Regions from separate parts of the Aeromonas intestinalis genome, predicted to be linked through region 1. Evidence: riboswitches for the same ligand, from Rfam matches in the RefSeq annotation. Region 1 holds a riboswitch; the other holds the start of a gene.
What was found. A riboswitch is a leader RNA that binds a small molecule or an ion and turns the genes downstream of it on or off. The one in region 1 is predicted to bind lysine.
Positions count from the first base shown of each region.

Region 1 (4,418 bases):
ATTTGTGAATTTATTTTCATATATTGAGCAAATTGCTGTTTTTTTATGGAAGAAGTCTCAAGTGCGTGAACGCGAACCCAGCCTGGTCTATGCCTTTCGGCAATCCACCCCCTATGTCAACGTGCACAGAGGCGCCACCTTCGTGCTGATGATGGGGGGCGAAGCCATCTGCCACCCCAACTTTGCCAACATCGTCACCGACATCGCCCTGTTGCAGACCCTCGGCATCCGGCTGGTACTGGTGTTCGGCTCCCGCCCGCAGAACGACGAGGCGCTGGCCCGGGCCGGCATCGAGGCGCAGTACCACAAGCGCATCCGGGTCACCGACGATCAGAGCTTCGACCTCATCAAACAGGTGTGTGGCGGGCTGCAGTACGACATCACGGCCCAGCTCTCCATGGGGATCGCCAACACCCCCATGCAGGGGGCACGCCTGAGCGTGGTGAGTGGCAACTTCGTCACCGCCCAGCCGCTCGGGGTGGAGGATGGCGTCGACTACTGCCACAGCGGCCGGGTGCGCCGCATCGATGTGGAGGGGATCCGTCGCCAGCTGGATCAGCAGGCCATGGTGCTCATCTCCCCCATCGGCTGCTCGGTCACCGGCGAGAGCTTCAACCTGAGCTCGGAAGAGGTGGCGCGGCGGGTCGCGGTGGATCTCAAGGCCGACAAGCTCATCTGTTTCAGCAGCACCCAGGGGGTCATGGACCGCCACGGCGAGGCCATCTCCGAGCTCTTCCCCGAGCAGGCCGAAGAGCTCCTGGTGGAGCTGGAGCAGGCGGGAGAAGAGATGTCCGGCACCGCCCGTTACCTGCGCGCGGCCATCGCTTCGTGTCGCGGCGGCGTTCCCCGCTCCCACCTGGTGAGCTATCAGGATGACGGCGCCATGCTGCAGGAGCTGTTCAGCCGTGACGGCCTCGGCACCCAGATAGTGCGCGAAAGTGCCGAGCGGGCGCGGGCCGCCGCCATCGAGGACATCGGCGGCATCCTGGATCTCATTCGCCCGCTGGAAGAGGAAGGCATACTGGTGCGCCGCTCCCGCGAGCAACTGGAGATGGAGATCGACAAGTTCACCATCATCGAGCGGGACGGTCTCATCATCGGCTGCGCCGCCCTCTACTGCTTCATGGAGGAGGCCATGGCCGAGATGGCCTGCGTCGCCATCCACCCGGATTACCGCAACTCCAACCGTGGAGATCAGCTGATCGCCAAGGTGGCCGAGCGGGCCAAACGGCTCGGCATCGAGCGTCTGTTCGTGCTCACCACCCGCTCCATTCACTGGTTCCGGGAACGGGGCTTCGAGCCGCTGGAGGTGGAAGACTTGCCGGTGGCACGCCAGCGCTTCTACAACTGGCAGCGCAGATCCAAGGTATTGTCCAAGACAATCGCGTAACTCTTTGTACGAAGCATTTAGCTAACTGATTGATCTTGTGCCTGGTTCCTGTCGATTGTTGATTTTTTTGCAAACTCGATTGACAGTGCATTCCAGTGCAGGGTATTTCTACATGCACGCCACCTCAGGGTGGCACCAGAAGAGGAGCGCTGCCCAGGCAGCCCAAGGGAGGACGCCAGCGTCCGGTGAACTTGGGTCAGGGGGAGCAGCGCCGAGACGAGGCGGGTCGCTGGAGACCACCACGTCGGCTGCGGGGGCTGAATCCCCCGGGTTGTCATCGGTCGTGTGCATCCCACAGGCATCCATCAGGATGTCTGTGGGATGGGCACCGCGGATGGAGTGCTTCTGGCCGGGACCCTCGTGTTTTCCTGCCATTTATCGCCTCCTCCTCTCTTTTGCCTGCTGAAACCGGATTTTCACCTTGAGACAGGAGTATGTTATGAGCCAGATCAACGTCGCCAAGTTCGGCGGAACCAGTGTCGCCGATGCCGCGGCCATGAACCATTGTGCCGACGTGGTACTGGCCAATCCGGCGACCCGGGTGGTGGTGCTGAGTGCCAGCGCCGGCGTCACCAACCTGCTGGTGAGTCTGGCGCAAGGGGAACTGGACGAGGCGGGTCAGGATGCCCAGCTCGCCCGGCTCGCCGACATTCAGCAAGCCATACTGACGGCGCTGGGGGAACCCGGCGATGTGAGCGCCATCATCCACGCTCAGCTCGCCGAGATCCGGACCATGGCCCGTCAGGCCCAGTTGCACACGGACGCTGAACTCGCCGACAGGCTCATCGCCTGCGGTGAACTGATGTCGACTCGCCTCTTTACCGAGCTGCTGCACCAGCGCGGCGTCAAGGCCCAGTGGCAGGATGCGCGCCAGCTGATGCGCACCGACAGCCGCTTTGGCAAGGCGAGCGTGGATCTCGCCGCCACCCGCACTCTCTGCCAGGCCAGCCTGGGGCCCCTGCTTGGCGACAGCCTGGTCATCACCCAGGGCTTCATCGGCGCCGACGGCGACGGCCGTACCACCACCCTGGGACGCGGGGGCTCCGACTACAGCGCGGCCCTGCTGGCCGAGGCGCTGGATGCCAGCAGCATTGAGATCTGGACCGACGTGCCCGGCATCTACACCACGGATCCGCGCCTCGTCACCCGGGCCCGCCCCATTCCCGAAATCAGCTTCGTGGAGGCGGCCGAGATGGCCACCTTCGGCGCCAAGGTACTGCATCCGGCCACCCTGCAGCCGGCCCTGCGCCAGGACATTCCGGTCTTCGTCGGCTCCGCCAAGGATCCGGCTGCAGGCGGCACCTGGATCCGCGCCAGCACCACCACCAACCCGCTGTTCCGGGCCGTGGCCCTGCGCCGCTCCCAGGTGCTGGTCACCCTGCACAGCCTCAACATGTTCCACGCCTACGGCTTTTTGGCCGAAGTGTTCGGCATCCTGGCGCGCCATCGCATCTCGGTGGATCTCATCACCACCTCCGAAGTGAGCGTGTCGCTCACCCTGGATCACACCGGCAGCCAGAGCAACGGCGAACCCATCCTCGGCGACAAGGTGCTGGCGGAGCTGGGGCAGTTGTGCAAGGTCGAAGTGGAAACGGATCTTGCACTGGTGGCCCTCATCGGCAACCGCATGAGTGAGGCAGCCGGGGTCGGCAGCCGGGTATTTGATGCCATCCGCGAGCACAATATCCGCATGATCTGCTACGGCGCCAGCGCCCATAACCTCTGCTTCCTGGTCAAAGAGAGCGAGGCGGGCCACATCGTCAACCGTCTCCATCAGGAGCTGCTCGACTGAGCCCAATGACGACAATCCTCCATCAACAAGAAGAGGGGGCCCCGGGCCCCCGTGAGGGTTTTGTGAAGGGGAAACCCCGGGGGGGCGCCCCGAGTAGGGCGAAAGCCTGGACGGCCTGTGGCAGCAGATGCTCCCTGATGGGGTCGCGCAAAGCCGCGAGCCGCGCGAGCAAGCCCTGCTGACCGAGCCCGGCCTCTTCGTCGCTCAGGCTGGCTGCGAGGGATGGATAGTGATCCCGCACCGCCCTCTCCAGCCAGTCGAGACGACGCAACGTGAGGGGGCCGCAGCTCTTGCCGCCGAGATCGTCGTCGATATCGAGCCGATGGCTGCGATACATATCCTGCCACCAGTTGGCCGCCAGCGCTTCGTCACTCTCGAGGGCGGTGCGCCAGCGCGCCAGCAGCGCCTGCATCCGGGCCAGCACGGCGGGATTGGCCCCTTCCCGGTGCAGGTATTGCAACTCGTCCGTGGCCCAGGCGAGGCAGAGGGTGCGCCAGTGGTGAAACAGCGGCAGGGGATCCGCCTCGTCCAGCCAGAGACCGGAGAGGGTACGGGTCTCCAGCCGCTCGGGTACATGAAACTCGGGATCGGACAGGCCGTTGGAGTTGAATTCGTGGCGGGGATCGAAGGGCCACATGTAACCAAAGTCGAACACCGAGATCTGCTGGCCGTCATCGAGCAGGTTGCCCGGGCTCGGATCCCAGTCAAACCAGCCCCAGCGGGCCAGCTCCGCCTGCACCGCCAGCATCTGCGCCAGATTGCGCCGGTTCAGGGTCTTGACGGGATCCCCCCTGAGCCAGGGGGAGACCAGCACCCCGGCCCGGGCCGAACCGAAGCAGGTGCAGACCACGTGGGAGAGGATGGTGGGGTGCAACTCTCGCAGGGTTTCAATCTCCCGGCGCCGCTCCAGCTCGGTCAAGAAGGCGGTCTGACCGTCCACATTGGCCACCAGGGAGTCGGCCCTGCGCCGCTTGAGGCACCAGTGATGACCCTCGACTTTCAGATGAAACACTTCGGCGGTGAGGCCGTGGCGATAGACCCTGAGCACATCAGGGTGATCCTCGGTCAGCTTGAGCAATTGGGCCAATGGCTGGGGACAGTCGCGTTCACGCCCGATCCGGATCTCCTCTTTGCGCTCCAGCATCTGGAGCAGCCTTGCCTGACGTGCCGCAACCTTAGGATTCATACATGTACCTCCGACCGTTATTGAGAGACTAAGCAGCAAGACAGAGGCAA
Region 1 is NZ_JBSTYK010000011.1:140,811-145,228, reverse strand. It holds gene argA (amino-acid N-acetyltransferase) at 62-1,390, shown strand; lysine riboswitch at 1,522-1,743, shown strand; gene lysC (lysine-sensitive aspartokinase 3) at 1,830-3,182, shown strand; partial or broken gene ACW5W7_RS15280 (hypothetical protein) at 3,301-4,368, opposite strand.

Region 2 (4,418 bases), on a different contig from region 1:
CCAGGTAGTTGAAGTGCGCCTGAATAAGCTGGGTCGACTTGCCCGAGTTCATGGTGGCGAATTTGTAGTGCAGTGAAGCCATGGTACTGTTCCGAAACTGAATTTATGGGGCGCATGCTAACCAATGCCCCCGCCAAAACCAAGGGGCCCGTGGGCCCCTTGTTTAATTTATGCGACTGCCAGCGCTCTCGCCTGCCGCGCCTTGCGCAGGTGATAGCTGGAGAAGATGACAAACCAGAGGGCACTGACGGTGAAGCCTGCCAGTACGGAGTGCATCAGCCCCATCACCAGGTAGCCCATGGCCGCGCCGAAGGCGATGGCAAGGGCGTAGGGCAGCTGGGTCATCACGTGATCGATGTGATGGCAGCCGGCGCCGGTGGCCGACAGTATGCTGGTGCTGGAGATGGGGGAGCTGTGATCCCCGAACACCGAGCCCGCCAGCACGGCGGCCAGCATGGGCAGCATCAGGGCCACATCGCTCGCGGCCGCCATGTCACCGGCCAGCGGCAGCATGATGCCGAAGGTGCCCCAGCTGGTGCCGGTGGCAAACGCCATGGCGCAGGAGAGCACGAACACCACGGCGGGCAACACTTCCACCGGCAGGTTGCCGTTGGCCATGGAAGCCAGGTACTTGCCGGTCTCCACGTCACGCACCACGGCACCGATGGTCCAGGCGAACAGCAGGATGTTGATGGCGGGCAGCATGGCCATCACGCCTTGCGGCGCTGCCTTCATCCAGTTCTTGGCACCCAGCTTGAGGCGCATGGCCAAGCCGATGGAGACCACCAGGCTGCACAGGGCGCCATAGACCAGGGAGGAGCCGACATTGGTATTCTCGAACGAGCCGAGCACGCTGAAGGGTTCACCCTTGCTGGCCAGCACGGCGGCACCGGAGTCAATCATGAAGTAGACGGTGGCCAGAGTCAGGGTCAGGATCGGCAGCACCATGTCGATCATGCCGCCGTTGCTCTCCTCGGGGCACTCCATGTCCAGACCGATGGGTCGGCCCTTGGACTCATCCCACAGCTTGCCCTCCAGGGCCCACTGCTCGTGCTGGCGCATGGAGCCGATGTCGAGCTGGAAGGCGATCACCACCAGCACCATGATCAGGGTGAACACGGCGTAGAGGTTCATGGGGATCATCTCGACGAAGGCGGAGATGGGGCTCTGATCCGTCAGGCCATGGGCCGCCATGATGCCGCCCACCAGGGCGATGATGTAGGCCCCCCAGGAGGAGATGGGCATCAGCACGCAGACCGGCGCTGCGGTGGAGTCCAGCAGATAGGCCAGCTTGGCGCGGGAGATCTGGAAGCGATCGGTGACCGGACGGCAGATGGCCCCCACCGACAGGCTGTGGAAGAAGTCATCGATGAAGAAGGCGAACACCATCATGCCGGTCAGCGCCTTGGCCCCCTTGCGGGTCTTGGCGCGTTTCGCGGCCCACTCTGCGAAGGCGCGAGTGGCACCGGAGACGCTCATCAGGCTGATGAGGCCACCCAGCAGCAGCATGAACAGGATCATGTTCACGTTGTCACGATTCAATGCGCCATCGACCCAGAAGATCTTGAGCACGGTGTTCAGCATGTAATGCAGGGAAGCGAGGGGGTCAAACTGATTGAGCAGCAGGCTGCCCGCAATGATACCCACCCCCAGCGACACCAGGACGCGGCGGGTGATGATAGCCAATGCGACGGCCAGCAAGGGGGGAACGATAGACCAACCGGAGTCGGCGTAGTGAACGATGTCCATGATCTCTTTGCACCTAAAGACAGCAGGTGGAGATCTACCGAGAGGATAAAGAAACAAAACCCATGGGGAGGTAATACTCCTCAGCCCCTTCAGGTAGCGCTCCATAGTGGATGACTATGGCAGTCCTGCACCTGTTCGATGCAGAACCAGCAACCCGGTATGATGGCCTGGTCACTTCGGCGCCGACTCCTTTCCTCGAGCATCGCAGGCATCACCCTCCGCTCGGTTACTCATAGGCAGCGCGCCTCTACTTAAAGGTATTCGGGGCACATTTTATCGAGGCACGGTGTGATAGCAAGTTTTTTGATTAAAATTCAATGCGAGTATGGCGATGAATCGCGAAGGGGTAGTCAAATGGTTCACAAAAATCGATCCAGCCGACATTTTCATCTATCTGGAACTCATTTGAAGATTAATGACCGCCCATCGGGGCAATATATCGCCCCGCTATCTCGCCTGGCTTAATTTATATTTTCCCATAATTAATTCCGCGCGCTTGACTTGATGGCGAGCCCCCCTATAAATTAACGAAAATAGCTTTTCATCCCCCCTGTATATTTCTGCTCGCGTGGTAGCCAATATGAACGAATTTCTGAAAGTGCTGTTGAATATCCGTAGTCTGCGGGCGACCTGCCGTGAACTGACGCTGGAACAATTGGAAGAAGGTCTGGAAAAACTCACCACCATCGTCACCGAACGCCAGCAGGATGAATCTGCCGACCGTCAGGCGCGGGAAGAACATCAACGTAAAATTGCCGAATATGCCGAAATGCTGAAAGCGGCCGGCATTGACCCCGCCGAATTGGTAGGCACAGTGGCCGTCGATTCCCCCAAAGCCGGTAAAAGCAAACGTGCCCCCCGCCCCGCCAAATATCGCTATCTCGATGACAACGGCGTGGAAAAAACCTGGACCGGTCAGGGTCGCATGCCCTCCACCATTGCCAAGGCCGTGGCCGAAGGTAAATCCGTGGAAGCGTTCGCCATCTGAAAACAGCGCGACCCTTGCAATAAAAAACCTCGCCATGGCGAGGTTTTTTATTGTCCCGAATCTGGCCTAGCCGCGATCTGCGGCCTTGACCCAGAGCACCTCGGGCGTGCCGGTACAGACGAGCAGATACCGCGCCACCGTGAAGAACCAGTCGCTCAGCCGGTTCAGATAGGGCAAGACCGCCGGGTTGACCTGCTCGGTGCGACTCAGGCCCAGCAGCAACCGCTCGCAGCGGCGGGTCAGGGTACGCACCACATGGGCCTGGGCCGCCGCCCGGGAGCCGCTTGGCAAAATGAAATTATGCAGCGCAGGCAACTTGGCGCTGTAGGCATCTATTTGCTGCTCGAGGCGCAATGTCCACTGCTCGCTGACCTGCCACAGTTCGCTATTTTGCGCCTCGCTGGAAAAGGCCAGCTCTCCTCCCAAGTCAAATAACTCCTGCTGCAGCAATATCAGCTCGGCCAGCAGGGTTTTCTCCTGCTCGGGTATTTCGGCCATCAACAGACCTATCTGGGAATTTAACTCATCGATGGCGCCATAGGTCTCGACGCGCGGATCATCCTTGGCCAAACGGGAGCCATCGGCCAAGCGAGTGAGTCCCTTGTCCCCCTGCCGGGTATATATTCTCATGGCGACATCCTGTTAATAATGGGAATAATCATGGACTCCAGTCCATTGAGTTTTATCTCGTACGCCAGTGCCAATGACTGGCCCAGGGATCCTGCCGGAAAACCGGTGCGGGCCATCCACACCAGATAGGGCTCCGGAATATCGATGATACGCCGGCCCCGATATTTTCCGTAAGGCATCTGGTTTGCCAGGGTGAGCAATACCCGCTCGTCCGTGAGATTATCCATCTTAATCGATATTCAGATATTTGTGAGTCTGGATGGATAGTCGCCAATTGCGGGCGATACAGGTCGCCATGGCAAGTTCGGTGGCCCTCGGCTTCTGGCTGATGGGCTGCAAGGCAATCACCACATCGGGGCGTAGACTGGCGGTTGCCAGCAGGGCATCGAGCTCTTCGATGTGTCGCTCGGTCGCCACCGGGTGCTTGATCTCGTTCGCCCGCTCGAGCGCCGACACCAGTACAGGCAAGCCCCCCTTCATCCCGATCTTCGGGGAAACGGTGACCCAGGTCTGTGCATGGGTCAGGATCTCGCTGGTACCGCTGGTTTCGATCTGTACCTGGTAACCCGCATCCAGCAGGGCGCCCGAGAGCTCATGGAGATCGTAGAGGCAGGGCTCGCCACCGGTGATCACCACATGGCGCGCCTGGTAGCCCAGGGTCTCGAAGCTCTCGAGGATCGCCTCCGTGCTCATCTTGCTCCAGCCATCGCACTCGTTGGATCTGTCCAGCACCTCGCCTGGGCCCACTTCACGGGCCGGGTCCACCACCCAGGTGTGACGGGTATCGCACCAGGGGCAACCCACGGGGCACCCCTGCAGGCGCACGAAGATGGCGGGCAGGCCGGTGAAGACCCCCTCCCCCTGGATGGTCTGGAATATCTCGTTGATTGGGTAGTGCATGCTGGTCACGGCTTGTTGCAAAAGGCGCGGATTATACCCCAAACAGGGGCAAGACTCACAACCCGGTTTTTGCGTGCAGGCGCGCCATGACCCCGACCCTGTCCGCCAGATAGTGGTTCAGACCGCGGCTGCGCAGCTCGCAGGCTGGGCA
Region 2 is NZ_JBSTYK010000003.1:45,576-49,993, forward strand. It holds gene ACW5W7_RS04510 (thymidine kinase) at 1-82, opposite strand, end outside; gene ACW5W7_RS04515 (Na+/H+ antiporter NhaC family protein) at 169-1,749, opposite strand; lysine riboswitch at 1,836-2,007, opposite strand; gene ACW5W7_RS04520 (H-NS family histone-like protein) at 2,330-2,737, shown strand; gene ACW5W7_RS04525 (cob(I)yrinic acid a,c-diamide adenosyltransferase) at 2,804-3,367, opposite strand; gene ACW5W7_RS04530 (DUF3820 family protein) at 3,364-3,594, opposite strand; gene queE (7-carboxy-7-deazaguanine synthase QueE) at 3,596-4,267, opposite strand; gene queC (7-cyano-7-deazaguanine synthase QueC) at 4,323-4,418, opposite strand, start outside.
Region 2: another riboswitch for lysine. It lies ahead of ACW5W7_RS04515 (Na+/H+ antiporter NhaC family protein); the one in region 1 lies ahead of lysC (lysine-sensitive aspartokinase 3).